DNA from 3 places in the Synechococcus sp. CS-197 genome. Region 3 is predicted to be linked to each of the others. Evidence: predicted binding sites of a transcription regulator. Region 3 holds the regulator's gene; each other region holds the start of a gene.

The links. The regulator NtcA, encoded in region 3, controls nitrogen genes in cyanobacteria. The targets are predictions, from matches to a motif close to GTANCNNNNGNTAC.
Region 1: the regulator NtcA is predicted to act here: its motif matches at 7,330-7,343, upstream of KQ296_RS06570 (molybdenum cofactor guanylyltransferase).
Region 2: the regulator NtcA is predicted to act here: its motif matches at 4,214-4,227, upstream of KQ296_RS06635 (ferredoxin--nitrite reductase).

What each region holds. Positions count from the first base shown of each region.
Region 1 is NZ_JAHLZC010000016.1:121,991-132,990, forward strand. It holds gene KQ296_RS06535 (APC family permease) at 1-886, shown strand, start outside; gene KQ296_RS06540 (HAD-IIB family hydrolase) at 874-1,695, opposite strand; gene KQ296_RS06545 (alpha-amylase family glycosyl hydrolase) at 1,692-3,422, opposite strand; gene KQ296_RS06550 (glycosyl transferase) at 3,492-4,787, shown strand; gene KQ296_RS06555 (DUF1830 domain-containing protein) at 4,897-5,136, shown strand; gene KQ296_RS06560 (hypothetical protein) at 5,094-5,570, opposite strand; gene KQ296_RS06565 (GTP 3',8-cyclase MoaA) at 5,653-6,696, opposite strand; gene KQ296_RS06570 (molybdenum cofactor guanylyltransferase) at 6,693-7,280, opposite strand; gene KQ296_RS06575 (NarK family nitrate/nitrite MFS transporter) at 7,535-9,103, shown strand; gene KQ296_RS06580 (molybdopterin oxidoreductase family protein) at 9,184-11,000, shown strand, end outside.
Region 2 is NZ_JAHLZC010000016.1:134,983-141,882, forward strand. It holds gene KQ296_RS06600 (molybdopterin molybdotransferase MoeA) at 1-1,136, shown strand, start outside; gene KQ296_RS06605 (molybdenum cofactor biosynthesis protein MoaE) at 1,150-1,602, opposite strand; gene KQ296_RS06610 (MoaD/ThiS family protein) at 1,607-1,870, opposite strand; gene moaB (molybdenum cofactor biosynthesis protein B) at 1,934-2,446, shown strand; gene cobA (uroporphyrinogen-III C-methyltransferase) at 2,452-3,240, opposite strand; gene KQ296_RS06625 (DNA mismatch repair protein MutS) at 3,237-3,662, opposite strand; gene KQ296_RS06630 (hypothetical protein) at 3,924-4,169, shown strand; gene KQ296_RS06635 (ferredoxin--nitrite reductase) at 4,420-5,961, shown strand; gene KQ296_RS06640 (ferredoxin--nitrite reductase) at 5,990-6,184, shown strand; gene KQ296_RS06645 (formate/nitrite transporter family protein) at 6,215-6,900, shown strand, end outside.
Region 3 is NZ_JAHLZC010000009.1:21,079-32,078, reverse strand. It holds gene KQ296_RS02530 (glycoside hydrolase family 38 C-terminal domain-containing protein) at 1-2,103, shown strand, start outside; gene psbN (photosystem II reaction center protein PsbN) at 2,091-2,231, opposite strand; gene psbH (photosystem II reaction center phosphoprotein PsbH) at 2,317-2,517, shown strand; gene KQ296_RS02515 (TatA/E family twin arginine-targeting protein translocase) at 2,553-2,801, shown strand; gene pth (aminoacyl-tRNA hydrolase) at 2,807-3,433, shown strand; gene KQ296_RS02505 (DUF3146 family protein) at 3,433-3,690, shown strand; gene KQ296_RS02500 (resolvase) at 3,668-4,105, opposite strand; gene KQ296_RS02495 (DUF3084 domain-containing protein) at 4,102-5,307, opposite strand; gene ntcA (global nitrogen regulator NtcA) at 5,365-6,099, opposite strand; gene rph (ribonuclease PH) at 6,175-6,900, opposite strand; gene KQ296_RS02480 (cob(I)yrinic acid a,c-diamide adenosyltransferase) at 7,060-7,668, shown strand; gene dcd (dCTP deaminase) at 7,668-8,261, shown strand; gene thyX (FAD-dependent thymidylate synthase) at 8,283-9,008, opposite strand; gene KQ296_RS02465 (thioredoxin domain-containing protein) at 9,077-9,625, opposite strand; gene KQ296_RS02460 (hypothetical protein) at 9,744-10,214, shown strand; gene KQ296_RS02455 (lytic transglycosylase domain-containing protein) at 10,171-11,000, opposite strand, start outside.

The DNA of each region.
Region 1 (11,000 bases), on a different contig from region 3:
GCCCCTGGCCATGGGAGTGGGCCTGGGCCTGTGCTTGCTGATTTATCTCGTCCTGCAGCTCGGCTTTCTCGTCAGCGTCCCACCGGAGGCCTTGCAGCAGGGTTGGAGCCGTCTAAACCTCAGTGCCCATGGTGGGCCGCTCGTGGCGCTGGCCACGGGTCTGGGCCTGGGCTGGGTGGCCACCCTCCTGCTCATCGATGCCGTGGCCTCCCCCGGTGCCACTGGCATGGCCTACCTGGGAATTTCCGCACGGGTGAGCTGGATGATGGGAGAGTGCCGACTGCTCCCAAATGCGCTCGGGCGGTTGAACCGTCGGGGGGTCCCCCACTGGTCGCTGATCAGCAGCCTGGTGATCAGCACCATCCTTCTCTGGGTGGCGCCGAGCTGGCAGGAGGTGGTCAGCTTCCTCACCTCCACCTTGATCATTGCCCTGGCCATGGGCCCGGTGAGCCTGCTCGCCCTGCGCCGCCAACTGCCCAACGCCCCAAGACGCTTTCAGATTCCCTGCCCCTGGCTGCTCAGCGGCATGGCTTTCGTGATGGCTACCTGGGCGACGAGCTGGAGCGGGCGGGAGGCTTTGGAGGGAGCCGTGCTGGTGATTGCGGTTCCCAGCCTGATCTACGCCCTCAGCAACGCCTGGAAAGGCCAGCCGATTGAGCTGACAAGCGGTCTGTGGTGGGCGCTGTATCTCGGCCTGTTGATTCTCGATATGGAGCTGTTCAGCACGGGCCAGCCCCTGGAATTACCCATGGGCTGGCACCTCGCCGTGCTGGCTGGGCTGGCTATAGCGGTGATGCCTCTGGCGGTGAACAGTGCGCTGAAGGATGCCTCACCCCATGCGCTCACGCCGCTGACGGAACCGACAGGCAGCCCTCAATCCACCTGATCCAGGTCATCGAGAAGTCTGGGGAGCCAATGCTCAACGGCTGCAGACCACCCATGGGCATGGGGAGCTGGTGCCAACTGGAAACGACCCTCCGCCAGGCCGGCCTGGAGGGCGGGATGCGGTCCGTCCACCCCTGGCACCACGATCGAGCGGTCGCCGGCATGCAGCAAAGGAAGGTCATTAGGCGAATCTCCCAAAGCCAGAACAGCCACGTCAGAGGCCCCCTGGCGCTGCTTCAGCACCGCGAGTGCCCGGCCTTTGCTGACGTCGGCTCCCAGCAGATGCCCCAGGCGATTGCCCTGCACCACCGCAAGCTCACGGGCCTGCGCCAGCTGTTGCAGGCGCCTGCGGGACTCACCATCCGGCGGAGACACAAACGGCACACTGCAGGCCCGGCGCTGAGCCTGTTGCAGGGCTTCCCCACCCAGGCCCAGCAAGCGATCGGCCTCCTGATCACTGAGATCATCCAGCGCCTGCAGCGGTTGCCCCAGGTCACGCGCCAAACCGTCGAGCTGGGGGCGCAGCTCCTGCCATGACGGACCGAGCCTCTGCTGCCAGGGGCTCCCATCGGCGTTCTCACCATGGATGGCTCCCCCGTTCTCGACGATGAACGGATCCCGCAGTCCGGTCTGTTCGCGGAAACGACGGACTTCTTCCGCTGTTTTGCTCGTACAGGGAATGAGGGGAATCCCCCGTCGCTGCAGCAGCCGAATCGTGCCCAGGGCTGGTGTCCAGTCGTAGCGATGGTCCATCAAGGTGCCATCAAGGTCAGTGACCACCCACCACTGACGCCTCAGGGTTGTCGTCATGACCTCACCAGCCAGAGCACTTCATAAGGGTTCAACAGATGGCGTTTGCGGGGCTCCAGGGTGCGGCCACTGAGGCAATCGACCCACGGGGAGGCCTCCTCCTGGTCGAGCAGTCCGGAGGGATCCAGGCTGAGACGGGTCGATGTGACGTTATGCACCGCCAAGAGGTGATGGCCTGCATGGGATCGATGCAGCACAACACGATCCTCCCGGTCTGGGCTCAGCACCTCCAGCTGACCATCCGGATGCAGCGCCGGCTGCCTTGCCCGCACCGCGAGTGCCTGCTTCAGCACCGTGACAACGGCTGCGGCGTCGCTGTCTGGATCCTGCAGACGACGCTCCACGGACCGGCGTGTGAACTGGGGTCGGTTGAGATCGCGCCGGTGCCCCGTGCGCCTGAAGCGACCGAGGTCATTGGCGGTGGCGAGCAGAGCCGGCAGGTAGATGGCCGGCACCCCAGGCAGAGCAAGCACCATCAACTGGGTGAGCAGAAAGCGTTCCCTCTGCCGGTAGCTGGGGTCGAGGCCGCCATCGGCCATGGCGCTCCACCAACTGATGTTGATCTCGTAAGGCACCTCAGAACCATCGGCCAAGCGGCGATGGCTCACCAGACCCCCGCGCTGCTCGCAGGCGATCAGCAGCTCCCTGAGCCGTGACGGCGGCATCAATCCCTCCAGCGGTCTCAGCCCCACGCCGTCATGACAGGCGGTGAAATTGAGCAACGCCGTCGACTCCGGCAGCGACGGCCAGCGCGACAGCCAACGATTGAGCAAATCAGCGGAGCCACTGACAGCCGCCTCAAGCAGCAACGGTGGCAGGGGAAAGTTATAGGCCAGATGGGCCTCTCGCCCCGTGCGCAGATACGAGAGATTCTCCTGCTCTGGAACATTCGTTTCCGTGACCACCACCCCGTTTGCGCAAGCGATCGTGAGCAACTGACGCAGGAGTTCCACCAGCTGGTGGGCTTGCGGCAGGTGGATGCAGGTGGTGTTGGGCTCTTTCCAGACGAAGCCCACCGCATCCAGACGGATCCAGCCCACCCCATGGGTCACCATGCGAGCGAGCAGACGGGTGAATCCAAGCAGCACCTCGGGATGGCGCCAGTCCACATCCACCTGATCGGGCCCAAATGTGGTCCAAACCTCACGCATGCTGATCGGACCCTGGAGCTTGGTGAACAGGGCGGAACTGCGGGGACGCACCACGTTGTCCCAACAGGGATCAGGACCCGCTTCCAACACGCAGAACCGACCCGGCTCCTGATCGCGCAAGAACTGGCGCACCCAGGGATGGGAGGCCGACACATGGTTCAAGACCAGATCAGCCATCAACCTGCGCCCCTGCGCAAGCTCCGCCAGGTCGCTCCAATCACCATGGCGTTCCTCCAGACGTTCGTGACTGGCCACCGCGAATCCGCCATCGCTTGAGGCCTCCAGGAACGGCAACACGTGGAGAACGGCGGCGAACTCTGAGAGATGGCAATTCAAAAAGGTGCGAAGACTCACCAAGGCCGGCTGATCGTCCTCAACGACTGTGTCGGCGTAGGTAATCAGCACCACATCGTCGACACACCAGGGATTGCCTTGGGTGCGGATTTCGCCATTCGCCGATGCAGAGCCGAGAATCTGCAGCAATTGCGACGACAAGCTCTCGAGATCCCCGGAAGGATGGCACTCGTAAAGGCATCTCAGCAGATTCCCCAGCGTTCGCTCGCTCTGAAACTGCACTCTGCTTCACCTGAATCCCTCTCAGGTATGGAGCAACCGCCTTCTTTTCGTTGTTGCATCGCACACCGCATGGATTTTCAGCAGAGCCTGATCGCCACGGTTCACGACTACAGCCTGGGCAATCTCAACGCCATCGCCTTCAACCAGGAGCTCAAGCAGAGGCCAACCGCTCTGCTCATCCCCTGCCTGATGGAGGAATTCAGCAGACCCGCTCTGCGCCTGATCCGCGACACGCTGTCCTCGCTCACGGAACTGTCCAGTCTGGTGATCGCCCTATCAGCGGACAGTGCAGACGATGTCAACGCTGCGGAGGCATTCTTTGCTGAAATGCCCTTCCCCGTGCATGTGCACTGGACCAACGGTCCGGCCGTGAAGGACATCCTCACGTCGATGGAGCAGCACGGACTCGATCTCACCGGTCCTCCCGGCAAGGGCTGGGCGGTGTGGCAGGGCCTGGGCGTTGCCTGCCAACACGCCGAGGTCATCGGCCTGTTCGACGCCGACATCCGCACCTTTGGATCCGGCTATCCGGAACGGATGCTCAGGCCCCTGCTCGACCCTTCCCACGGGATGGCCTACGTGAAAGCTTTCTACAGCAGGCTCTCGCTGGAAACCCAAGCTCTTCAGGGGCGCGCCACCCGTTTGTTTGTCGGCCCCTTGCTCACAAGCCTTGAGCAGATCTTTGGCCCCCTGCCCTACCTGCGCTACCTGCAGACGTTTCGCTACCCATTGGCAGGGGAATTCGCCTTCACAAGGGATCTGGCGATGAATCTGCGCATCCCATCGGATTGGGGCCTGGAAATGGGCCTGCTCTCGGAGGTGTATCGGCACGTTGCACCCAGCCGCATCGCCCAGGTGGACCTTGGTTTGTTTGATCACAAGCACAAGAGCCTGGGCCAACAGCCGAATGAGGGACTGCAGCGGATGGCCAGTGAAATTTTCTGCACGGTGTTGCGCAGCCTGATGGAGCACGAGGGATCCGTGGTGTCCATGGATCAATTGCCAACCCTGGAGGTGCTGTACCGGCGGGTTGGCGAAGATCGGGTACGCCAGTTCGGTCTCGACTCTGCAATCAATCGCTTGCCCTACGACCGGCATGGCGAAGAGCTGGCGGTGCATCGCTTCTCCAAACTCCTGAGGCCTGGCCTTACAGCGCTGATGGCATCGCCGATCGCCCATCAACTGCCGAGCTGGTCGAGGCTGCACAGCTGCAATCCTTCGTTTGCCTCCGAACTTGCCCTGGCCGGCCGCGCCGACCGAAGCGCCAGCTTGCACAGGACTCGAGCACGGCGGCCGCGTCGCCCCAACTGTTCCACCGTGCCATCCCCTGCAAGAGGCCGCTCAACCTCAAGCGCTGCTGCCTGACTGGAACCACAGAAGATTAAGAAAAGCAAAAGCAGCTGGCATTCGGTGGCCAAACCAACACTTTTTTTGGCTCAAAACCTAGAGATTCAAAGTCTGATTTTCAGAACACATGATTGAGTGTCTGTACAGCAACAACAGCGACAAAATGGTCATTCTGAAGTGCATTGGCGAAAGGCATTTCTATCGAGAGAAAGTAGTGATGGCGCACGAGCTGTTCTGGTTTGAAGCCCCATCAAACAGCAGACTTGAAATCTGGAAGATGTCATCGCAAGGGCAGATGCTTGAGGTGCGCGCAGATGTGAGCGACTATGCACTTAACGCTGAAACAACGTCCGTGAAAGTGGCTTGACCGATCACAGCCATCAAAGCCGGAATGCGTGCACTGTTGTACACGCGGAACTCCTGAAGCAACGATGCCCCTGGCTCCCGGACCGCCTGGTTGAGCACTACGGAGCCATCAGGATCCGACACCGAGCGATGGAAGGTGCCGGGGGGAATGCGCAGGATGTCGCCACCGCTCTGCAGACGCACGACGTGAAACGGCTGCGTCCAAGCCAGATTCACCAGATAAAAGGTACGGCCACCACTGGCCGCTAAAAGATTGTCTTCCTGGTGAGGATGCAAATAAAACTGCCAGGCACCGCTGCCTGGAGCATCGGGTGGACTGATCGCTGGCCCGCTATGAATCACCAGATCACGGGCATTGGATGTGGCCACCGTCACATCAAAGAAACGCACAGCCGGAGTATCACGGAAGCGTTCATAAGACAGCAGTTCAAACATCCTGGATGAGTCTTTCAACGACCAAAACAACAACGCTTTTGTAGAGACTCCTGTTCAGGAAAACGGTGGCATCGACAACGCTTCAGCCACCCAGATACGCCATCTCCGCATGTGGCGCTGAAGCGGTGAACCCCTGACGCTCCTCGCTGTAGCGATCCCGGCGTTGCTGCCAGAGCCCGCGCACAACAGCCTCCAAGGTCTCCTCGCTGTGCAGGAAGGGACGCAGATCCGTGCCCTCAGAGGCAAACAGGCAGGTGAAGGCCTGACCATCGGCCGTGACACGCAGACGATTGCAATCCCCGCAGAAGGGCTCCGTGATCGAAGCGATCGTGCCGATCCGGCCACGTCCATCCGCGTAGCTCCAGCGTCGAGACGTTGCTCCCGATTCCCGCGGCAATGGCCGCAACGGCCAGCGCGCGTCGATGCGCTGGACCATCTCCGCCGCTGAGATCACCTGATCCGGCGCCCAGCCATTGCGATTCCCCACATCCATATATTCGATCAAACGCAGCTCCACACCTCGTTCGCGCGCCAACGTCGCCAGTGGCAGCAATTGAGAGTCATTCAGTCCTCGTCGCATCACGGCATTGAGCTTGAGCCCTCCGCTTGCAGGCTCGAAGCCAGCGCGGCGCGCGGCGCTGAGGCCTCCAAGAACCTGCTCAACCAAGCGCTCGCCGGCGCGTTGGCCTCCACGCAGGCCCGCCATCGTGGCCACAACGCCCCCTTCCAAAGCATCCAGGCTCACAGTGATGCGATCCAAACCGGCGGCCCGCAATGCCAGGGCCTTCTCCGGCGTCAGCAGCACCCCATTGGTCGTCAACGCCACCTCCTGCAACCGAGCGAGGGGATCGGCAGCATTCGAACGGCCAGCCGCCAACGCTTCAAGCAGCGGCAACAAGCGATCACTGAGAAGCGGTTCACCTCCCGTCAGCCTCAGGGTATGGACCCCTAAACCGCAGGCAACCCTGACCAAGCGAACCTGCTGATCCAGACGCATCAGTCCTGGCAGCTCCTCCGAATCCGGGCAGCAATAAGGGCAGGCCAGATTGCAGCGGGCCGTCAGCGACAACCGCAGAACCCCGAAGGGGCGGAACCATTGATCAACTGGAGGTGGCGCAGGGCTCATCGCATCAACGCTGCCAGATCGTCTGGCCTGTTCACATTGATCAGATCCCGGTCAGGGCAGAGAAACGTGCTGTACGGAATCCGCTCCAACCAACCGAACCATCGGCCACGTCCCTGTGCCAGCTCCTGGTCGAGCGCACATCTGTTGTGCGCTCCACAGGGATACACGCCAAACAACGGCTGCAAGCGATCGTCACCACCCTCTGCGACCAGGGCCTGACTTTCGGCCTGGCGCCAATGGCGCAGAAGCGACTGCAGCGTGCTGCGGCGTAAACCAGGCATGTCCACCGGAAGCGTGAGCCAGGCTTCATCCTCCCGTTCAGACAACACACAACTGAACGCCTGCAAAGGTCCTGCCGGTGCCCAAGGCTCTGCCTGAACGGTCACACCAGATTGGCCGGCAAGACAGTCCCGATGGCTGGCATGGCCACTGAGCACCCACACCTCAAGGCCCACGGAACGCAGAAGCTTGACTGATGCGACCAACCAGGGATCGCCATTGGCGTGGCGAAGCAGGGCTTTATCGGATCCCATTCTCTGACTGGCACCTCCTGCGAAGAGCACAGCGCGAAGTAAACGAGACATCGACAAACCATTGATTCATTACCTATCAATCCTCGGCCTAACTACTTCTGTAACAACGGCTACTCCTTGACCAAGAGGACCCGCCTGTGATTCTGGCGAGCGACTGCGTGACCCTGGATTTGGTAGCGATTGCAACCCAGAGCCGGCCTTGCGAATGGTGCAATAAGTCAGCGGTCTGCATGAGCGCCGCTTTTTGAATCCTGAGCGCATTCTTTTCGAAGCCGGGGTTTGACTCTTCATCCCAACCAAACCCCATGCTTGGCGAACTTTGGTCATTTCAGGGGAGATACAGAACACTGCATCTCACCTGGTTTGCCTTCTTTCTTACTTTTGTTGTCTGGTTCAATCTGGCTCCACTAGCCACCACCGTGAAAGCCGACCTCGGACTCACGGTTGGTCAGATTAGAACCGTAGCCATCTGCAATGTGGCACTCACCATTCCTGCACGTGTGCTGATCGGCATGCTGCTCGACAAATTTGGTCCCAGGCTCACTTATTCCACCCTTCTGGTGTTTTCGGTGATCCCTTGCCTGATGTTTGCATCTGCTCAGGACTTCAATCAGCTGGTGGTTGCTCGCCTGCTGCTGTCGATCGTTGGCGCAGGATTTGTGATCGGCATCCGTATGGTTGCTGAATGGTTTCCCCCAAAAGAAATTGGCCTGGCTGAAGGCATTTACGGAGGTTGGGGAAACTTCGGATCCGCATTCTCTGCTCTTACCCTGGTTGGTCTTGCCGGTTGGCTCTCCTTCTCCGGCGGCTTCACATTGCCAACTGGCGATGTGCTGAATTGGCGCGGCGCCATCGCCCTGACAGGGATTATTTCAGCCGTTTATGGTGTGATCTATTACTTCAATGTAAGCGATACCCCTCCAGGGAAAGTATATCAACGCCCTGAGAGAACGGCTGGCCTTGAAGTCACAAGCATGCGTGATTTCTGGGGACTTCTGGGCATGAACGTGCCTTTCGCGGCCATTCTCTGCGTGTTGTGCTGGAGACTTCAGAAGGTGGGTTTCCTCAATGCATCCACCTATCCCCTCGCCCTCCTCGCTGTTTTGGTTTGGTTTGTCTTTCAAACCTGGGGAATCATTCGCACCAACAGAGATCTGATTATGGGGACCAAGGTGTACCCCAAAGAGGATCGTTATGAGTTCAAACAGGTCGCCATCCTTGAGCTGACCTACATCGTTAACTTTGGTTCAGAGCTGGCCGTGGTTTCCATGCTGCCAACGTTCTTCGAAACCACATTTGATTTGCCGAAAGCAACGGCCGGAATCCTTGCGTCCTGCTTTGCATTTGTAAACCTGGTGGCCCGTCCGGCCGGAGGTTTGATTTCCGACAAACTTGGCAGCCGTAAAAACACCATGGGTTTCCTCACCGCAGGTCTGGGTGTCGGCTATCTGATCATGAGCTTGATCAAGCCCGGAACCTTTACCGGTACCACTGGCATTGTGATCGCCGTCTTGATCACCATGCTCGCCTCCTTCTTCGTCCAATCGGGTGAAGGCGCCACCTTCGCGCTGGTGCCTCTGGTCAAGCGTCGCGTGACCGGACAGGTGGCAGGCCTGGTGGGTGCCTATGGAAACGTGGGCGCAGTGACCTACCTCACCATTTTCAGCCTGCTGCCGCTTTGGATGGGAGGTGCTGGTGAACCGACCGCGGAAACGATTGCAGCGTCGAACAGTGCCTTCTTCCAGATCCTGGGCATTGCCGGATTGATCGTTGCCTTCTTCTGCTTCTTCTTCCTGAAGGAACCCAAGGGCTCCTTCGCTGAGTTGCACGAGGGTGAAACCGCCGCTGAGGGCACTCCCTCAATGGCTCGCTAACACCGCAAATCCATCTCCGGATGGTGACCACCCCCGATGCCTTTGGCATTGGGGGTTTCTCAATTCATTGGAGTGCTGCCATGCCGCCCACCACTGCGTCTGTGCAAAGTCAATGTCCTTACTGCGGCGTTGGCTGCGGCCTGGACCTGTTGCCTCCAGGCGAAGCTGGAAAAGCGGTGAAGCGCGACGCCGAAGGCAATCCGATGTGGAGTGCCCGCGGTCATCGCGAGCACCCATCCAGCCACGGACAGGTGTGCATCAAAGGTGCCACTGTTGGGGAGACTCTGGGACAAGGACGCCTCAGCCAGCCCCTGTATCGAGCAACGCTGACTGATCCGTTTGAAGCCATTAGCTGGAACAGCGCGTTTGACCTGCTCACCGAGCGCATTCAATCCACTCTGGCCAGCAAAGGAGCTGATGCCATTGCCATGTATGGCTCTGGCCAGTTTCACACCGAGGATTACTACATCGCTCAGAAGCTGCTGAAGGGAGCTCTTGGCACCAATAATTTCGATGCCAATTCGCGGCTGTGCATGAGCTCAGCCGTCGCCGGCTACACCCGCAGCCTCGGCTCCGACGGCCCACCCTGCTGTTACGAGGATCTCGATCACTGCTCGGTGGTCATCTTGATCGGCACCAACACCGCCGAATGCCATCCGGTGCTCTTTCAACGACTGTTGAAACGCAAAAAGCGTGATCCCAACGGACTCACCATCGTGGTAGTCGATCCCCGCAGCACGGACACAGCCAAGATCGCCGATTACCACCTCGCGCTTGCCCCTGGCACCGACCTCGCACTGCTGCATGGCCTGGCGCGCCTGATCATTCAGGACAACGGCTTCGACAGTGACTTCATCGATACCGCCACCGAGGGCTTCGCAGGGTTCACCCAAACGATCAAGACCTGGACACCGGGAAAAACCAGCAAGTTCTGCGGCATCGCCGAGAAAGACCTGCGCGCCGTGGCCAGGCTTTGGAGCCGCAAAGAAAGGATTTTGAGCCTTTGGTCGATGGGCGTGAACCAACGGCGCGAAGGAACTGCCGTGGTGGGGGGGCTGATCAACCTTCACTTGCTCACCGGAGAAATCGGCAAGGCCGGCGCAGGTCCCTTCTCACTCACAGGTCAACCGAATGCCATGGGTGGGCGCGAAGCCGGAGGACTCGCCCATCTGCTTCCCGGCTACCGGTTGGTCACCAATGCGGACCACCGCCATGCGGTTGAGAAAGCCTGGGGGTTTGCCCCTGGATCAATCGCTGCCCACCCAGGACTGGATGCATGGAAGCAAGTGGAAGCGATGGAACGGGGTGAACTCGATCTCTGGTGGGTGGCTGCAACGAACCCCCTGGTGAGCATGCCGGATCTCGAACGCGTCAAAGCCGCGATGCAACGTTGCAAGCTCGTGGTGGTGAGCGAAGCCTATGCGGATACCGAAACGTCGCATTACGCCCATCTGCTTCTGCCTGCAGCGCAGTGGAGTGAAAAAAACGGGGCGATGACCAACTCAGAACGGCGGGTCACCTTCTGCCCGGCATTCAGGCCCCGCCATGGCGATAGCCGGCCGGACTGGGACGTGTTTGCAGAACTAGGACGACGCCTCGGGTTTGTTGATCAGTTTTCCTACAACTCATCTGCGGAGGTGTATGAGGAGTTCACCGCGATCACGGCAGCCCGCGTCTGCGACATGTCAGGCCTCAGTCACGCTCTGCTCCAGGAACATGGCCCGCAGCAATGGCCCTATCCCAAAGGCGAAGGCCCAACCACAACCTCCAAACGTCTCCACGAAGACAAACGATTCCCAACACCCAGTGGTCGGGCCAAATTTCAACAGGACAAACCCCTGGGTCTGGCGGAACCCCCCTGCGAGATGTACCCGCTGGTGCTCACAGTGGGTCGCTA
Region 2 (6,900 bases), on a different contig from region 3:
ACGCTCTGGGCCGCGTGCTTGCCGACGCCGTCAAGGCTCCAGCCGATGTGCCTGGGTTTCGCGCGTCGATCATGGACGGGTACGCCTTGGGCCAAGACTGTCAACCCAATGCCGGAGACAGTTGGACGCTTGTTGGGCGCTCGGCGCCTGCTGATCCCTACCAACAAACGCTGCATCGCGGTGAAGCGATCCGGATCCTCACGGGGGCGCCGCTTCCGCAAGGAGCTGCCTGGGTTCTGCCCCAGGAATTGATTGCCAATCAGAACGGCACCATCCGCCTGGTCAAAGACGCATCCTCCAACCCGTGGATCAGACCCACCGACGAGGAATGCAGCCAGGGTTCCCTGCTCCTCGCCTCTGGCGATCGCCTCGGTGTGGCCGACATTGGACGTGCCTCGAGTTGTGGCATCTCCCATGTGAAGGTGCAGCGAAGGCCTCGAATCGGCCTTCTGGTCACAGGCGATGAGCTGGTTTCACCCGGGGAAGAACGCAGCAACGGCGCCATCTGGGAGAGCAACAGCACGCTGATCCGAGGCATGCTTGAACGTCTTGGCTACCCAGCCGTGGACTGCCGGCTGGTCGCCGATGAATGCCAACTGCTCAAACAAGCCATCCTGGATCTGGCCGCGAGCTGCGACGTGATCGTGAGCACCGGTGGCGTGTCGGCAGGCGATAGCGACTGGATCCGACCGCTGATGCAGGACCTGGGCCAGGTGGAGTTCTGGAAACTCTTTCTGAAGCCAGGGCGCCCGTTCGCCTTCGGCTGGTTCGGCGATGCGGTGCCTTTTTTCGGGTTGCCGGGTAACCCTGTCGCAGCAACCGTCACCGCACTTCAGCTGCTCTGGCCAGCCCTGCAAATCCTTGAAGGTCAATCGAGTCCTGAACTGTTGCCCAGAATGCCCGTGCGCTTGGCAACGCCCTACCGGCGCAAACCCGGACGACCGGAACTGGCACGGGCATCGCTGGACTGCAGCCCAGACGGACAACTGCTCGCGCGCATCGATGGGTCCCAAGCCTCTTCGCGCATCGGATCGCTTCAGAACGCGGATTTGCTTGTGGAAATTCCCGCGGACTCGGGCCCCTTAGACATCGGTCAACAGGTCTGGGCCCAACTGCTCCGACGACGCATTCTTTAACGCGTCTAGGGATTCAGAGCGGAGTATTGGCGCCAAGCCACGTGCCAACCCCACCACTCCACTCCCGTTTCCAAAACGGTGCCTCGTGTTTCAACAACTCGAGCAAGTCAGAGCAGCAGCGTTGCACCGGTCCGCGGCGATCGCCACTGACAGCCACCAACACGATCAGATCGCCTGGGGACAGTCGGCCGACACGATGCAACACCAAGGCGGACTGGACGCCGTGGTCGCTCAGTTGTTGTTGGGTGAAACTCAGCAACAGGCGCTCACACAAGCCTGGGTAGTGGCTGAGTTCCAGGGCTTCGAGTGGAGCACCATCCATGGTTTCAGGCCGCACATGCCCCATGAACACAGCCGTGGCCGCAGCAGCTGAGCCTGCGCGTTGAAGCCAACGATCCAGCTGATCCGTTGCTGAAAAGGGTTGGGAATGAATCGCAACCTGCACGGCATCGTGTGCGCTTGTCATCCCTTCAGCCTCCCGTGAAAGGAGGAAGAAACGCCAGCTCGTCTCCATCATTCAATGGATGATCCGCAGCGACAAAACTCTGATTGACGGCGACACGGACCCCACCGGGCCAGGCACCGAGATCAAGCAACTGCCAGATGGCCTGCGGCGTGCACAGCGTGTGCGCTGAAAGGGTGAAAGGTCGGCTCGACCAACCGGCGCGATCACGCAGAGACGCGAAGAGAAGCACCTGCACCGTGCACGCTGCGCTCAATCGCGTCTCACCCATGACCCCAACTGTTCACCGTCAAGGTTCTAGCGTTTACTGCGTTCCATACCCCGCAGAATCCGCGTGCTGTCCATCGCCCTGTTGACGATCTCAGACAGCCGGACGCTCACATCGGATCCAAGCGGAGATCGACTGCAAGAACGGCTGGTCAATGCAGGCCATCAACTGGGTTGCCGGGACCTTTGTGCCGACGACCGTTATCAAGTCAGAGCAACGGTGAGCCAGTGGATCGCCGATCCAACCGTGGATGTGGTGATCACCTCCGGTGGCACAGGACTCACGGGACGGGATGGGAGCCCGGAAGCGATCAGCCCACTTCTCGACAAACACATGGAAGGCTTTGGCGAACTCTTCCGTGTGCTCTCGTTTGAAACCATTGGAACCAGCACACTCCAGAGCCGCTGCCTGGCTGGCGTCGCTAACGGAACCTTTGTGTTCGTGTTGCCCGGATCCCTTGATGCTGTCACCACAGCCTGGGACCGATTGATCGCAGCGCAGCTCGATGAACAGACCCGACCCTGCAACCTGGCGCAAATTCGGGAACGCCTCAAAGAATCTGCCGACCATCCAGCCTGATCCCCCTAGAAGGGAATGGGCATGGTGACGGCCGCCGGCTCAGGTGCACAGGCGCTGATCTGCTCCTTCACCACATCGCCAACCACCACGATGGACGGGGATGCGAACTGTTCCTGACGCGCCCGTTCAGCAATGGTCGAGAGCACGGCCTGCAGACAACGCTGCCCGGCCACGGTTCCCTGCTGGATCACGGCCACGGGGGTCTCGGGGCTGAGGCCTCCAGCCATCAGCTCATCAGCGATGCGCGGCAGGTTGTGAAGCCCCATGTAGATCACCAGGCCATCGCTCGCAGACGCCAGGGAACGCCAGTTCACCGATGGTCGGCGCTTATCGATCTCCTCGTGGCCTGTCACGAACGTGACCGAAGACCCGGCGCGCCGATGGGTGACGGGGATTCCCGCATAGGCCGGTGCTGCAATCCCAGCAGTCACCCCCGGCACCACTTCCACCTGCACACCATGTTTCACGAGATGCGCTGCTTCCTCACCCCCCCGACCAAAAAGGAACGGATCACCACCTTTGAGGCGAACAACACAGGCGTGACGTGCCGACAGCTCCACAAGCACAGCATTCGTGCTCGGCTGCGGGACGGAATGGTGCCCCCTGCGCTTGCCAACGAAGTGACGTTCACAGTGCTCTGGCACAAGATCCAGAACCTCCCGAGGCACGAGCGAGTCGTACACCAGCGCATCACACGTTTGGAGCAGACGGTGCGCCTTCACGGTGAGCAGTTCAGGGTCTCCTGGACCAGCACCGACGAGATAGACAGTTCCAGAACGGTTTGAAGCGGTCACGGCAGGGAAACAAGCAAATCAATCAGGCCCTGACGGATCAGGGGATGGTCCAGCAGAGGGGGCCATTCTCCAGCCTCCCCGAGGGACTCAGTCATCCGGTTTGGAGCTAACGCCAAGGTGAGTGGCTGGGCTTCTGGGTGGAGGCGTTGGTACTCAGGCCATTGATCAAAGGGCACAAGCGGGCGCCCCATACGCACGGAGAGCTGGGCCAAGAAGCGATCAGCCAAGCCTGGACGCAGAGGGTGATGAATCAACACGCCCGTTGTTGATGCATGCACCTGCAGCGCCTGAGCCACCAGGCTCCACCAGCTGGTCCACGCTCCTAAAAATGGCAGCAGCGTCAAGGACTGGCCTTCCCTTACGAGACGACGACGGATCATCGGAACATCAACCCGGGCATGGGCGCCGGGCCAGAGCAGCATCGGCACCAGCCATAGAGGCCCATCAGATCGAGACGGGAATGAAGTCCCGGTAAGGACTTCAAGCTCCACAGGTGCCCGGCGAGCTGACTGCACAGACTGGCAAAGCCCTCGCAGGGCCTCTGGAACTTCGCCTCCAGCACGACCGTGCACCACCAGACGGATTGCACGCTGAGGCAGCAAAGCACTGTTTGGTAGCAATGGCCACGCCCTGGAGGCAGGAGCGGCTGTTCTCATCGGTGCATGTTGACCAAGTTCAGCTCCATGACCCGCCGACGTGCCTCCAACCGTTCCGCTATGGACCGAACCGCATTGGACCGAGCCGCAATGGAGGCGCGTTCCGAACGGAGGCGCACTGCTGAACGTTATCGCCCGGAGAGCCGCCAACGCCTGAACGGGGACCGGTTTCAAAGCGAACTGGATCGGGACTTCGCCGCCATGAAACGGGTCTGGCAGATGTTGAGGCACGGAGCTGTGCGCATGCTTGGCGAAGTTGGGCGCCAATACTGAAAATGCGGAATGGTGCCTTCTACGGCTGCATCTGCTTCGAAGCTGTATCTGAAGTCACATTTTGGTCTCACCAAGCCCGAAGCCAGCAGGGCCTGAAAAATGTTCGAACTGCTACCGACAGCAATACAACGAAACGGAAAACTGTTGTTGGCGTTGCTTTCGTTCCGACACGCCAGCGGACCAAGGGTCCGTCAACGATTGATTCACGCACTGCTTGAAGTGATCAGTCTGTCCTTTCTTCTTCAAGACCATGACGATCAGCTCTCCCTCCAGGCCCTATCTGGACGGCAAGAAGCTCAACAAGATCGAGCAGAACAAGGCCGCTAAAGATGGTCTTCTGGTTGGACCTGAGATTGAGAAATTTGCTGAAATCGGTTGGGAACAGGTCGATGAAACAGACCTGCAACTGCGTTTGAAGTGGTACGGAATGTTCTGGCGACCCAAAACCCCAGGACAGTTTATGTTGCGCCTGAGAGTTCCGAACGGTGTTCTTTCGGCACAACAACTGCGCGTCGTCGCATCAATTGTTGAACGCTACGGTGAAAGCGGCAGTTGCGATATCACCACACGTCAGAATCTGCAGTTGCGCGGCGTTCTGCTCAACGACCTGCCTGAAATCCTGAAGCGCCTTAAGGAAGCAGGGCTCAGCTCAATCCAATCCGGCTTCGACAATCCTCGGAATGTCACCGGTAACCCTCTGGCCGGAATTGATCCCCACGAAATTGTTGATACCCGCCCGTACACCACGGAACTGCAGAACTTTCTAACCAACAATTGTCAAGGCAATCCAGACTATTCCAACCTGCCACGCAAATGGAATACAGCCGTCGCAGGCGCTAAGGATAATTTCCTGCTTCACAACGACATCGTCTTCCATCCTGTTGAGCACAACGGCGAGATGGGCTTTGGCGTATGGATTGGCGGGATCCTCTCCTCGCAGATGAATGCTTATGCCATTCCTCTGAATGCTTGGGTGAAGCCAAACGAGATCTGCCGCATGACCGATGCTGTGATCTCACTCTGGAGAGACAACGGGGAACGGGACAAGCGCCCTAAAGGTCGCTTCCGTTTGTATCTCGACTCCGTTGGCATCGATGCATTCCGTTCAGACGTTGAACAGATCTTCGGCCCCTTAACTCCAGATCCCGGCTCCGTATTCGCGACCGAACCCCGATCTCATTACGGACTTCATCCCCAGAAACAGGAGGGGTTGTCGTTTGCGGGCCTGCATGTTCCAGTGGGGCGCCTTACGGCACAAGACCTTCAGGACCTGGCGACTGCAAGTTTGCAATACGGCAGTGGAGAAGTACGACTCACTGAAGATCAGAATGTGATCGTTGTAGGCCTGCCGGCAGAAGCCATCGAGGCTTTCAAGGCCGATCCTCTCGTTCAGCGATTCCCCTTAGAGCCAGGCACCCTTGCAGCAGGAACGGTGTCCTGCACGGGTAATACCTACTGCAGCTTCGGCCTTACCAACACCAAAGACCAGGCCTTAACAATCGCTCAGGAGCTCGACCAAGAGCTCAACCTCCCAGAGGAGGTGAAGATCCATTGGACTGGATGTCCCAACACCTGCGGCCAGGCATTTATGGGCGCCATCGGGCTTACTGGCACCAAGGCCAAAAACAGCGAAGGGGTGATGGGTGAGGGCTACATGCTCACCACGGGAGGCTCCCAAGGGGAAAATCCCACGGTGGGTGAGGTGAAACAGAAGGCGATCCCAGCGGATCAAATCAAAACCGTATTGAAGGATCTGCTGGTGGAGCAATTCGGCGCCACTGCCAAAACCTGACGCGCATGGCGATCGAAACGGCAGGGCCGTGACGCTTCTTTTTGAAGTCACGGCCGTCACGCCAAATCACGGATCGCCTTTTCGCACCATGGCACAACCCACAGACTTTTTCTCCAAGTTCGTCAACTGGCTGAGCGCCCAAGGAACCGCACCAAAAACCATCACAAACAACGATGGCGGCAAAGACTTCTTCTCAAAGCTGATGAACCGGATCTCCAGCTGACTTCACTCACCCAACCCCTGAAATGCACTGATGGATTACGTTCTCCCCAATGAACTGGTCGACGGCATGATTGCCGCCGGCGGCAAAAAAGCAAACGTCAGCGTTAAGGATTTACTTCTGCGCGGCTTCTATTCAGGTGCCATTCTCGGTCTGGCCGTGATTCTGGCCCTCACCGTTGGCATTCAAAGCAAACTGCCCTTTTTAGGTTCGGTTCTGTTCCCTTTCGGTTTTGCCAGCATTGTGCTGTTTGGCATGGAGCTTGTGACGGGTAATTTTGCCCTCCTGCCCATGGCAACCTGGGCTGGTCGCAGCTCCTGGGGAGCCACGTTCCGCAACTGGAGCTGGGTGTGGATTGGCAACTTCATCGGCACGCTGGTGGTGGCGGTGATCATGGCCATCAGCCTCACCAGTGGAGGCACCGTGGATCCAGCAGCCGATGGTGGCGTCTGGCAGAAGGTTGCCCAGAAAATCATGACGTTGAACATCGCCAACGTTGAAAAGAAGTACGAAGCTCTGGGTTCACTTGGATTCGGGCTGGCCATTTTGCGAGGCCTGGTTGCCAACTGGCTCGTCTGCTTGGGCGTCACCATGGCTCTGGTGAGCAAGAGCGTTCCTGGAAAACTTCTGGCCTGCTGGTTGCCCATCACGGCATTCCAAACGATGGGAATGGAACACATTGTGGTGAATCAATTTCTCCACACCGCAGGGCCAATTCT
Region 3 (11,000 bases):
GAGCCCATCAATGGCCCCTGGGTTGAAACTGACTGCGTTTTGATCAGCACGGCCTCCCTCTGGAGACAGTTCGACCGCGGTCAGCACTTCAGTCGGCAGCAGTTTCCTGAATGGAGGCATGACCTTGCCTGGCTGCCCGACAGCTTCGGCTTTGCTGCCGGGCTGCCTGCCGTTGCCAACGCCACCGGCGTGCAGTGGTTCTGTACCCACAAACTGGCCTGGAACGCCACGAATGCATTCCCCCACAGGTTGTTTCGCTGGCGGGGCCGTGGCTCCGCTGAGGTGATGGCCCTGATGCTCCCTGGAATCGGCACCGATGCCGATCCCGTGGCCATGGACTCTGAGCAGCTCGAATTTCAACAGAGCACGGGCATCGACCGGGCGTTGTGGCTTCCCGGTGTGGGAGACCACGGTGGTGGCCCCACGGCCGAGATGCTGGAGCAGCTCCAGCTCTGGCAGCGCCATCCCCAGGCGGCGGCTCGGGACGGTGGAACCGTGCGCGGTTTTTTGCAGCACCTTGAGCCTCTGCGCGAGGGATTGCCGGTTTGGCGTGATGAGCTTTATCTCGAGCTGCATCGCGGTTGTGCCACCTCACGCCCCGATCAGAAACGCCACAACCGAACCCTGGAGCGTCTGCTGCGGGAAGCCGATCTGGTGGCGGCACTGCTGGGCCGGGAGGGGCAGGACTGGGCCTGGTCGGTTCTGCTCTTTCATCAGTTCCACGACATTCTTCCCGGCACCGCCATCCCTGAGGTGTTCGATCAGGCCGAACCGCAGTGGCGCGCGGCCCGTCGCGCAGCGGCTGCGGCCCGTGATGCAGGCCTGAGGCATCTCCTCGGTGCTGAAACGGCAGGCCACGGCGGTGGCAGCTCCTGTCCCAGGCGTTGGGCCTGGTGTGCGCTGCAGCCCTTGCCGCTCTGGTCGCCGCTTGTGCGCCTGCCGCGAGGGCATTGGTGCAGTGCTGGTCGGCAGCTGCCGGTGCAGGTTGCTGCAGCCGGTGGCGTGTGGGTGCAGCTGCCCGTGGTTGATGGCGTGAGTGCAGTGCCGCTCGAGCGCACCGACCATGGGGCTGATCCTGGCCAGATCGCCACGGCTATTCGCGACCCCGTTGGCGTCACAGCCCGCGAAGACGGAGGTTGGAGGCTGGGCAATGCTCGCCTCACAATCGAGGTTGGACCTGAGGGTTTGATCGCTTTGGGCGATGCGGAGGGACGCTCCCATCTGGCGGCCCCACTGCGCCTGAGCCGCTACAGCGATCACGGTGAATTCTGGGATGCCTGGGATCTTGCCGCTGATTACCGCACGCATCCATTGCCCATGCCAGAGCGATGGCAGGTGGAGCTGCAAGACAGCGGCCCATTGGTGGGCCGCGTCACCCTTCGCGGTCAGTTCGGCAACAGCAGCCTTCGCCTTGATGTGCTGCTCGCTGCTGACGCTCCGTTTGTGGAGCTGCGCCTCAGCGTTCAGTGGCGCCAGTCCCATGAGGTGTTGCGGCTTGAATGCCCCTTGCAGACCCCTGCGGTGCGCTGGGCCTCAGACACCAGTGGTGGTGTGATCGAGCGGCCCGCCAAGCTGCACACGCCTATGGAAAAAGCCCGTTGGGAGGTGCCCGTGATTTCCTGGCTGGCCAGCGTGCCTGCCGCTCCGGGAGGTGGCCTGGCGGTGTTGCTCGACGGACCCCAGGGCGCTGACGCAAGCCCTGATCACCTCGGGGTGTCTCTGCTCAGAGGCCCCACCTGGCCGGACCCCTCGGCTGATGCGGGCTGGCATCGGCAGCGCATCGCTCTGATGCCATTGGCGGAGGGATGGATGCGCAATGGTGTGCCGCAAGCCGCCATTCGCTTCCGCGAACCGGGGTGGCATGGTCCTGTGGATCTGAAGCGCGTCTGGCAGGGGCTTCCCGCAGTTCCGGATGGGCTGATTCCCTTGGCCATCAAGCCCTCAACAGACGCTTCAGCACTCGTGATCCAGCTGCTGAATCCCGGAGCTCAGCGCTTGCAATGGCAGTTAACGGAGGACTGGGCGGTCCCTGATGGAACCAACCGGATCGAGCTCAGGCCCGGTGAACTCCGGGAGGTTCGCTTGGTCCGTCAGTCCTCGTGATCGTCAAAGGGATCGTCAAGCCGTTTCGACGGCGGACCGAAGGCTGTGTACACCCCGAAACCGGTGAGGCCAAGCAAAGCAGCCAAAACAGCGATCGCGACGGACAGAGCCGGCGAAGAACTTTCCATCACATCTCTCGACAGGATCGGCCTCATCCGGGCCGGGACCCCTAGAGTATCCGGACTGAACTTCACCCGAGACCCAAGCGCCGTTATGGCTCAACGCACTCGTCTGGGCGATCTGCTCCGTCCCCTGAACTCTGAGTACGGCAAGGTCGTGCCTGGCTGGGGTACCACGCCCGTGATGGGAATTTTCATGGTGCTGTTCCTGGTCTTCCTGCTCGTCATCCTGCAGCTGTACAACCAGTCGTTGATCCTTGAGGGCATCAATGTCAACTGGAACGGGGCTGGCTGATTGCTGCCGGCTCATCCCTTTCGCGGGTCAGGCTCATGAATGTGTTTGGAATCGGCCTTCCTGAGATGGCCGTTATCGGCGCCGTGGCATTGCTTGTCTTCGGTCCGAAACGTCTGCCTGAGCTCGGTCGCACCCTGGGAAAAACCTTGAAGGGATTTCAATCCGCTTCCAAGGAATTCGAACGGGAAATCAACAAAGCCATGGCCGAGCCCGAAAGGCTTCCTGAAGCGTCTGAGTCCTCGAAGGACAGCACGCCAGCAGCAAAAGACGTCAGCACCGACTGATCGTGATCAAGTCCGGCGACCTCCGGTTGGTGGTGGGGCTTGGTAACCCCGGTGATCGTTACGCCTCCACGCGTCACAACGTGGGGTTCATGGCTCTCGAGCAGCTCGCTGCCCGGGATCATGCTCGCTTCCGCGCCATGGCCAAGCTTCAAGGTGATTTGGCCGATGTGGGTGCCGGCTCGGATCGGCTGCGCCTGCTGATGCCGAACACCTACATGAATGAGAGCGGCCGATCGATCCGCGCCACCCTCGACTGGTTTGGTTTGAATCTGGGGCAAGTCATCGTTCTCGTCGATGACATGGACCTTCCCCTGGGGCGGCTGCGCTTGCGGGCCCGGGGCAGTGCCGGTGGCCACAACGGATTGAAAAGCACCATTCAGCATCTCGGTACGCAGGAGTTCGCCCGTCTTCGCATTGGGATCGGCGCTCCAGGGCGTTCTCCCGAGGAGCGCCGGGCGCGCACGGTGTCCCACGTGCTGGGGGCATTCAGCCGTGAAGAAGAGCCTTTGCTCAAGGAGGTCTTAAACGAGGTTCTTGCCGGGTTGGAACGCATCCAGCGTCAGGGACTGGAGCGGGCGGGCAATCACATCAATGCGCTGAATCTTGCCCCTGCTCAGAGTGAGTCGGTGTGATGGCACCGTTGCCAGTCACCACAGCCCATCTGAGGGTGCACCGCCAGAGTTTCAGCGAGCAGTGTCTGGAAGGTGAAGTTCAGGCTGGTGGTTTTCTCTGGCAGTTTCAGTGGTTCTTCAACCGCGGTGAATTGAACGTTGAGCCGTCGCTCGGACGCGCCTTGATCCAGGATGCGCTGCAGCGATTTTTGGTGAAATCCGACTACCGGCTCGAAGCCGGAGGGGATTACAGCTTCACGGTTCGAGCCAAGTTCTGAGGGGAGCCGGTGCCGGCCATTGCAATCGGCGGTTGAGCGCAGACTCGAGAATCACCAGAGCTGCGACAGCATCGAGATCGCAGGGGGGGATGCGCAGACCCTCAGGGAGCAGTCGCCGCCAACCTTGAGGAGGCCAGAGCTCCCAGTAGCGACGTCTGGCCGCAAGGGTGGTGCCGCGTTCGTCGACAACGGTGAGTGGCAGGTCCGCTGGCAGTTGGTCACGCCAGTGGGCACTGGCAGTGCCGTTGCCGATCACCATGCGCTCAAGTGGACCCACACCGCGCCACTGCTCCAGGGTTGCCAAGACGGACTCTGCCGGTGCGACCTGGCCTTCAAGAACGCGTCCCAAGTCCAGGTCAACGAGCACAAGCCCGCATTTGCTTCGGCCTGGATCCAGGGCGGCGATGCGGGTCACAGTGAATCCCCCGCAGGGGCGGATTGGAAGCTGCGTTGCACCCGAAGCTCAATCGCCACGGGATCGGCTGTTTCAGTGTCGCCAAGGGCCACCGCCTCCAGCTCAACCCGCCCGGTGCTGCGCTCGATCAAGGTCTGTCCAAGCGCATTCAGCGCCTGGGAGTCGAATTGCAGTCCCTTGCTGATCGATCCCCGCCGTTGAATCTCCGCCAGTGTTGAGGCCAGAAGCAGGTTCAACCTGTTGCGCACCTCCTCGGCAGATGTTTCTGTGCTGGCCAGTGCGGTTGCGGCAAGCACCTCGCCATCGCGGGTGATGGTGAGGTTCGGCCTGACCTCAGGAAAGGCATACACAACCGTTTCCCCCTGGAGCACGTTGGCGGCCGAGCGCAGCAGCACAACCCAGGTGCCTGGTTTGCGGATGGCGTCTTCCAGGCGTTTGATGTCCTGACGGGGCACCAAGAGGATCTGCTTGTCGGGTGTTTGCCCCGGCAAAACCTGCTGATAGGCCTGAAGATTGGCTTCCCGCAACACCTGGTCGATTACCTGGCGCGCCTGGTCAGGGCGTTCAAGCCTGAGCGTGACTGTTGCCAAGGGCTGACCACTGCTGATGGCCACGTTGCCGCGGCGCAGGGCCAGAAGATTGTCTTCGAGCTGTTTCAATTCGGCTTCGCCGGAGCGAATGCGATCCCGCACCGCGGCGAGCTCGCGGTCGGTTCTGCGGATTTCGTCATCGCGTTGGCGAACGTCCTGGCTCAGGCGTTGTCGTTCGGCTTCCAGTCGGCGGGTTTGCTCCTGCAGGGGTTTGAGGGTGTCTCTCAGCTCCGTGGCTTGTTTGCGCGCTTCCTCAAGGCGACGACGCACTTCAATCTCATCCTTGCGCGCTGTCTCCAGTTGTCGTCTGGACTGTCGCTGTGCCGACCGACTGGACTTGAGATCGGCACGGCTGCTGCGCAGGCGCGCCTGAAGGTCGTTCAACTCAAACAGGCCGACGCGCAACTGCCTGCTGACGAGCAGCATCAGCCCCAGGGAGAGGACGCTGATCAAGCTGCCGGTGAGCACGGTGATCACCACCGCGGTCTGGCGGGGACGCAGGCCGAAAAGGCTCAGGCGTGCCTTGCCCACCTTGGAGCCGAGGCGATCCCCCAAGGTCGAGAGCACACCCCCAAGCACCAGCAATGACAGCAGCAGTAACCAGCCGGTCACAGAGAATTCATCGCAGGGCGTGCAGCTTGAACGCCGCTATCTTCACCTGTCCAACGTTCAACTGAAGCGTTTGGCCAGGGCAATTGGATCGAGAACCGTGATTTTTTTGCGGTCAATCTCCACGAGCCCTGAATTGCGAAGGTCTCCAAGCAGACGAGTGATCGTGACTCGGGTGGATCCGATGGCCTCGGCGATGGCTTGATGCGACAGCCGCAGATCGATGGTGATCCCCTGGCTTCCAGGAATGCCGAAGTCGCGGCAAAGCACCAGCAGAAAACTCACCAGGCGGGACGACATATCGCGGTGGGTGAGCGTCTCGATCATGGTCTCCGTTTGGAGGATTCGGCTGGAGAGTCCCTGCAGCAAGAGCAGTCCAACCGAGGTATCGGCTTCGATGGCTTGGCGGACCGAGGTGGCGGGAGCCGTGACCATTTCCACTCTCGTGAAGGCCACGGAGTGGTAGAAGCGATCAGAGCGATGGCCGGTGAGCAGGGAGAGCACACCGAACAGGCTGTTCTCTCGAAGCAGCGCCACGGTGATCTCTTCCCCTGACTCATAAACGCGAGAGAGGCGCACTGCACCTCGTCGGATCAGATACACCTTTTCCGCCGGATCGCCGGGGAAGAAAATGGTCTTGTTGCGTTCGATCAGCTCCGTGTTGGCACCGTCGAGGTCGCGGATCACCTCCAACAGGGTTCTGCTGGTGGGAGCGGGTGCGTTGGCGAGGCTCACGTTGCCTATGCGGCCCTGCTGGGGCACTGTGCGGCTGAAGCCGCGGATTACTTCGGGCATGGCCAGCACCTCGCTTCAAGGAAATTAAGGAGCGATCGATTCCCACCCTGTAGCAACGCACACGGTTCCAGGGGCTCAGCGCAGTCGTAGCGCTTCCTTCTGGGCGTCCATCAGTTGCTTCAGTCCAGGCTCCGCGCGGTCGAGGAGCAGGTTCAGTTGCTGTCTGCTGAAGGCTTTGCCTTCCGCTGTGCCCTGAAGTTCCAGCAGCTCGCCACTGTCATTCATCACCACGTTGAGGTCCACGTCAGCCTGGGAATCCTCGCTGTAATCCAGATCAAGCAGGGCCTCGCCTCCGAGCAGTCCCACCGAAACGGCTGCCACCTGCGAGCAGACCGGATTGCTCTGCAGCACTCCCTGCTTCACGAGGGATTCACAGGCGTTCTGCAGGGCAAGCCAGGCTCCAGTGACCGAGGCCGTGCGTGTGCCCGCATCAGCCTGAATCACGTCGCAGTCGATCAGCAGGGTGTTCTCCCCAAGTGCCTCCATGGAGAGTGCTGCGCGCAAGCTGCGACCGATCAGGCGTTGAATCTCCTGGGTGCGGCCGGAGAGCTTGAGCCATTCCCGTCGCTGGCGTTCGGGGGTGGACCCCGGAAGCAGCCGGTATTCCGCGCTGAGCCAGCCGAGGCCCTGGTCACGGCGCCAACGGGGCACGCCTTCTTCATGGCAAACGCTGCAGAGCACAGCGGTTCGGCCGGTGCGCACGATCACGGAGCTGAGGGCGAAGCCCATGGGATCCCATTCAACGGCGAAGGGCCTGAGTGCGGATGCTTGGCGTCCGTCCTTGCGGGAGGTGGTGTTCATGCCTGGCGACGATGGCTTGCTTGAGCCTGCCAGTTGGACCGGTACACCATGGGCCAAGACACCATGGATGGTGTCAAAGGGCTTGTGGATCGGATCCGCACCGCTAGATTCGAATTCTGCTGGGCCGTCTGGACACCAGCCCTGACGCCAGCGAACGAGATGACCACCAGCCTGAGCCCCAGCCACCGAGCCCGAGACGTCCGCAGTGCGGACCACCGGACGCTGGAGCAAGCCGGTCTGCGCGGCCTGCCGGCCTTGGAGCCGCGGCCACCGCTACACCTGGTGGCACCGGAAGGACAGCTGCAGGTTCACACGGCCCCGTACCGCGGTAGTTACGGGACCGTGTTAAGTCAGGCTCTGCGCAGCGCAGGGCTGGGGAGCCGGGTGATGGTGGCCCAGTTCCTCAAAGGCGGTGTGGTGCAGGGGCCTGATGCGGCGGTCACGCTGTGTGACCGTCTTATCTGGATGCGTCCGGCCGTGCTCGAGTGTTTGTCCCAGCCTGCTGCGCAAGCGGAATCAGCGGTTGTGGATGCGGTGCAATCAATCTGGAGCGCCTGCTCCACCCATCTCAGTCGGGGAGATCTTGATCAGCTGGTGCTTGATGAGCTCGGTTTGGCGATTGCCTTCGGCTACCTCGATGAACAGGAGGTGCTGTGTCGTCTGGAGCAGCGTCCAGCATCGATGGATGTGATCATCACTGGGCCATCCATCCCCGACTCGCTGATGGCTCTGGCTGATCAGGTCACGGAATTGCGCAGAGGGTTCTGATGCTGAAAAACGATCGCTGGATCACCGAGCAAGCGGCTCAGGGGATGCTGGAGCCGTTTCAATCGGGACTGGTCCGTCATTTGGAGCCAGACCAAAAGCTCCGCCCGGTGCTCAGTTTTGGTTGTTCGTCGTATGGCTACGACCTGCGCCTTTCGCCGCAGGAGTTTTTGATCTTCAAGCACGTGCCCGGCACGGTGATGAATCCCAAGCGGTTCAACCCTGCCAATTTGGAACCCACCGAGCTTCACCACGACGAGGATGGTGATTACTTCATCCTCCCGGCCCACTCCTATGGGCTTGGTGTGGCGCTGGAAAAGATGAAGGTGCCGCCCAACATCACGGTGATCTGCCTTGGCAAGAGCACCTATGCCCGCTTGGGCATCATCGTGAACACCACGCCGGCGGAAGCGAGCTGGGAAGGACATCTCACCCTGGAGTTCAGCAATAGCTCAGGGGCTGATTGCCGCATTTACGCCAATGAAGGCATCTGCCAGTTGCTGTTCTTTGAAGGTGATCCCTGCGACACCACCTACAGCGACCGCCAAGGCAAGTATCAGCATCAGCCCGAGCGGGTCACCCTGGCCAAGGTTTAAAAGCCTGCGGGAACCTTGCCTTCAGGGCGCCAGTCTCGCTTTATGGAGTCGACTTTTTTCGTACCAGGCCGCGAACTCAGGGGCCCAGGTTTGCAGGTGCGGCCAGAGCAAATCGCAGAGTTCACGGATTTCCTGCTGGGCATCGAGCTTGGCGCGCAGATCCATGAAGTGCAGAAAAGCGCGCAAGCTGAAGCTCACCACGAAGTGCTGGCGGTAATCAAACGGGAGAATCCCCCGGGCGTGCTCTTCTGCGAATCCAGCTTGAAGCAGATCCCGATAGCGGGCCGCCGCCTGCCTGCACAGCTCCAGATCTTGTTGTCTTAACTCTGGGCTGTAGTGATATTTCTTGCCCTGGCGATCGCTGTAATCCCCCACTGGCCTGAGATAGAAAACATCCTCCAGGTCCAGGTCGCCATCGGCAGCCCTGGCAATGCGATCGCCGGTGTAGCGCATCGATTGCACATCGAAGCTCACCCCCACCCGGTGGGTGCGGGCCTGCTGCATCACCGAGTGCGGAAACCAGCCCACATTCAGCACGATCTGGGCGTGCTCGAGCGGACCGTAGTGACCGCGCTCTCCGGCCAGAAGACGCTTCACGCAGATCTCGCCGGCTTTGGTTTCGTCAGGCCAGTCGGCGCGGTCGGCAGCCACAAACCCCTCGCTGTAGTCCTGATGCATGCCGGCGTACACGCACTGCTGGGGGTTTGGCGTTGCAGCGATCAGGTCGACGCGGAAGCGGGGATCCATGGTCACGTCGGATTGGGAAACAGGCGTGCGTCGATCATGGCCGGTCTGCCTGGGAATGGCTGCGCAGGTTAGGAATGGCTGCGGGGTCCTGCTGCGGAGGCCATCGAGGCCGGCTCTGGCAGAGGGCTGCTGCCGCCAACGCCTGTCAGTTTTGGCAATGGGGCGTTCGTCACCAGCGCGGCGGCCAGGGTGTTCAGCTCGCCTTCCGTGCGGCCACCGAGGGAGCGGCCCCGCAGATCACCGTCAGCAGCGAAAAGGTTGAGCTGAGGAATCCCCGTCACGTCGTAGCGGTCGGTGAGGTCGAGCCAGCGAGGGTTGTCGATGTTCACGAGCACCACGTCGAGTTCGCCTGCGTGGGCGTTTTCCATCGCCAGCATCGCGGGAGCCATCTCCCGGCAGACCTCACACCAATCGGCGTAGAACTCCAGAATCGTGGGCTTGCCATTGCTGAGGGCCACCTCTGGTGCCAGCGAGCGGCGGGCCAGCTGGTCGAGAGGTGATTCCGTCATCCCTCCATTGCGCACCAGAAACAAACTCACGGCTAAGGCAATTGCCGACACGAGCAGTAGACCTTTCTGCAGTGCGGTGAGGCTGGTGCTCTCGGGAGTGCCGGTCATCCCTGCAAGGGTTTGGGACCCCATCCTGACAGGACAAACCAGCTGCTGTTGCTAGCGTTTGGCCGCGGATCCAGCATCGCTAAACGGTGTCTGTCCACCAGGGAACTTCGCCACGTTGATGCCACTTCTGCGCTTTCTGCTGCTGCCCCTGAGAGCTCCCTTGCTCCTTGTGCTTTTCGGTGTGTCGTTGTTCCTCGGCCACCACTGGGCGATCGAGGAAACGTGGCTTGCGCAGGCCCATCAGATGAGTGTCCAAGTGTTCTGGACGATCGAGCTGATTCAGGCACTGGTGGTGGTGGTGATCTGCACCATGCCGGATCTGCTGCTGCGTCAGCTCTCCCTGCTCATGGCCTCCAGCCGGGTGCTCAGCCTGGTGGTCACGCTCACCCTGGTGATCACCGTTGGTTTGTACGTGCTCAGCCTCAGCCTGCTCTCTGATGTGTTGATCCTGGCGTCAGCCACCCTGCTCGCCCGCTTGGACCTCACCAGAATCAAAGTGGTGCCGGCGCCTCAGGTCACAGCCTTTTGGCTTGCTGTGATCGTGATCAGCGGGATCTGGATCGGTCACGACCTGCCCAGTCCGGTTTGAGATAGGCCCAGAGATTGCCCAGCACCTTTTTCGTGTAAAGCCTGGTTTCCGGGTAAGGAATGCGCTCGACCCACAGCTCCGGATCTTGGGCGAGTTCCTCACTCCGCCACGAACCAGCGGCTCCTGGTCCGGCGTTGTAGCTGGCGGCGGTGAGCCAGATGTTGCCCTGCCACTCCTCGAGTAACCAGGCCAGGTAGCGCGCGCCCAGGATTGCGTTGCGACCGGGTTCTTGAAGGTCGTCGTCGCTGATGGGAGCGGCCGCCATCTCCGCAGCAGTGGCCGGCATCAGCTGCAACAGGCCCACGGCGCCTACCGGTGAGCGCACGCCCGGGGAAAAGCGCGATTCCTGACGGGCGATCGCCAGAAGCAATTCCAGGCGCACCGCTTCCTGCTGCGCTGCGGCGCTGAACTCAGGAAGAAGAGGTCGCGGATGCTGGCTCTGGTGCAGCTGCAGCTGCGTTTCGTCATCGGGCGCAACCAGCCGCAGATTGGCCCTCCACAACCGATTCAGGCCTGTCCAGTAGTCCTGCACGCCCAGGCGCAGCCGCCCTTCGATCAGCTGGCTTTGTGGAGAGGGTTTGACGTCGGCTTGGCTACTGCGCCAGGTGTCCCAGGCCTCCTGGCGTAATCCCAGTCTCCAGAGTTGATCCACCAAGGGAAGGCCGCTGTTCAAAGGGCTCCAGCCCTGGCCTATCCCGGTGTTGGCCTTGATGGTTCGGGTTGCAGCGGCAGCCGTCTCCGCCCTCAGGGCTGGCAGATCGCCGCCGCCGAGTCGGGCTTCAGCGC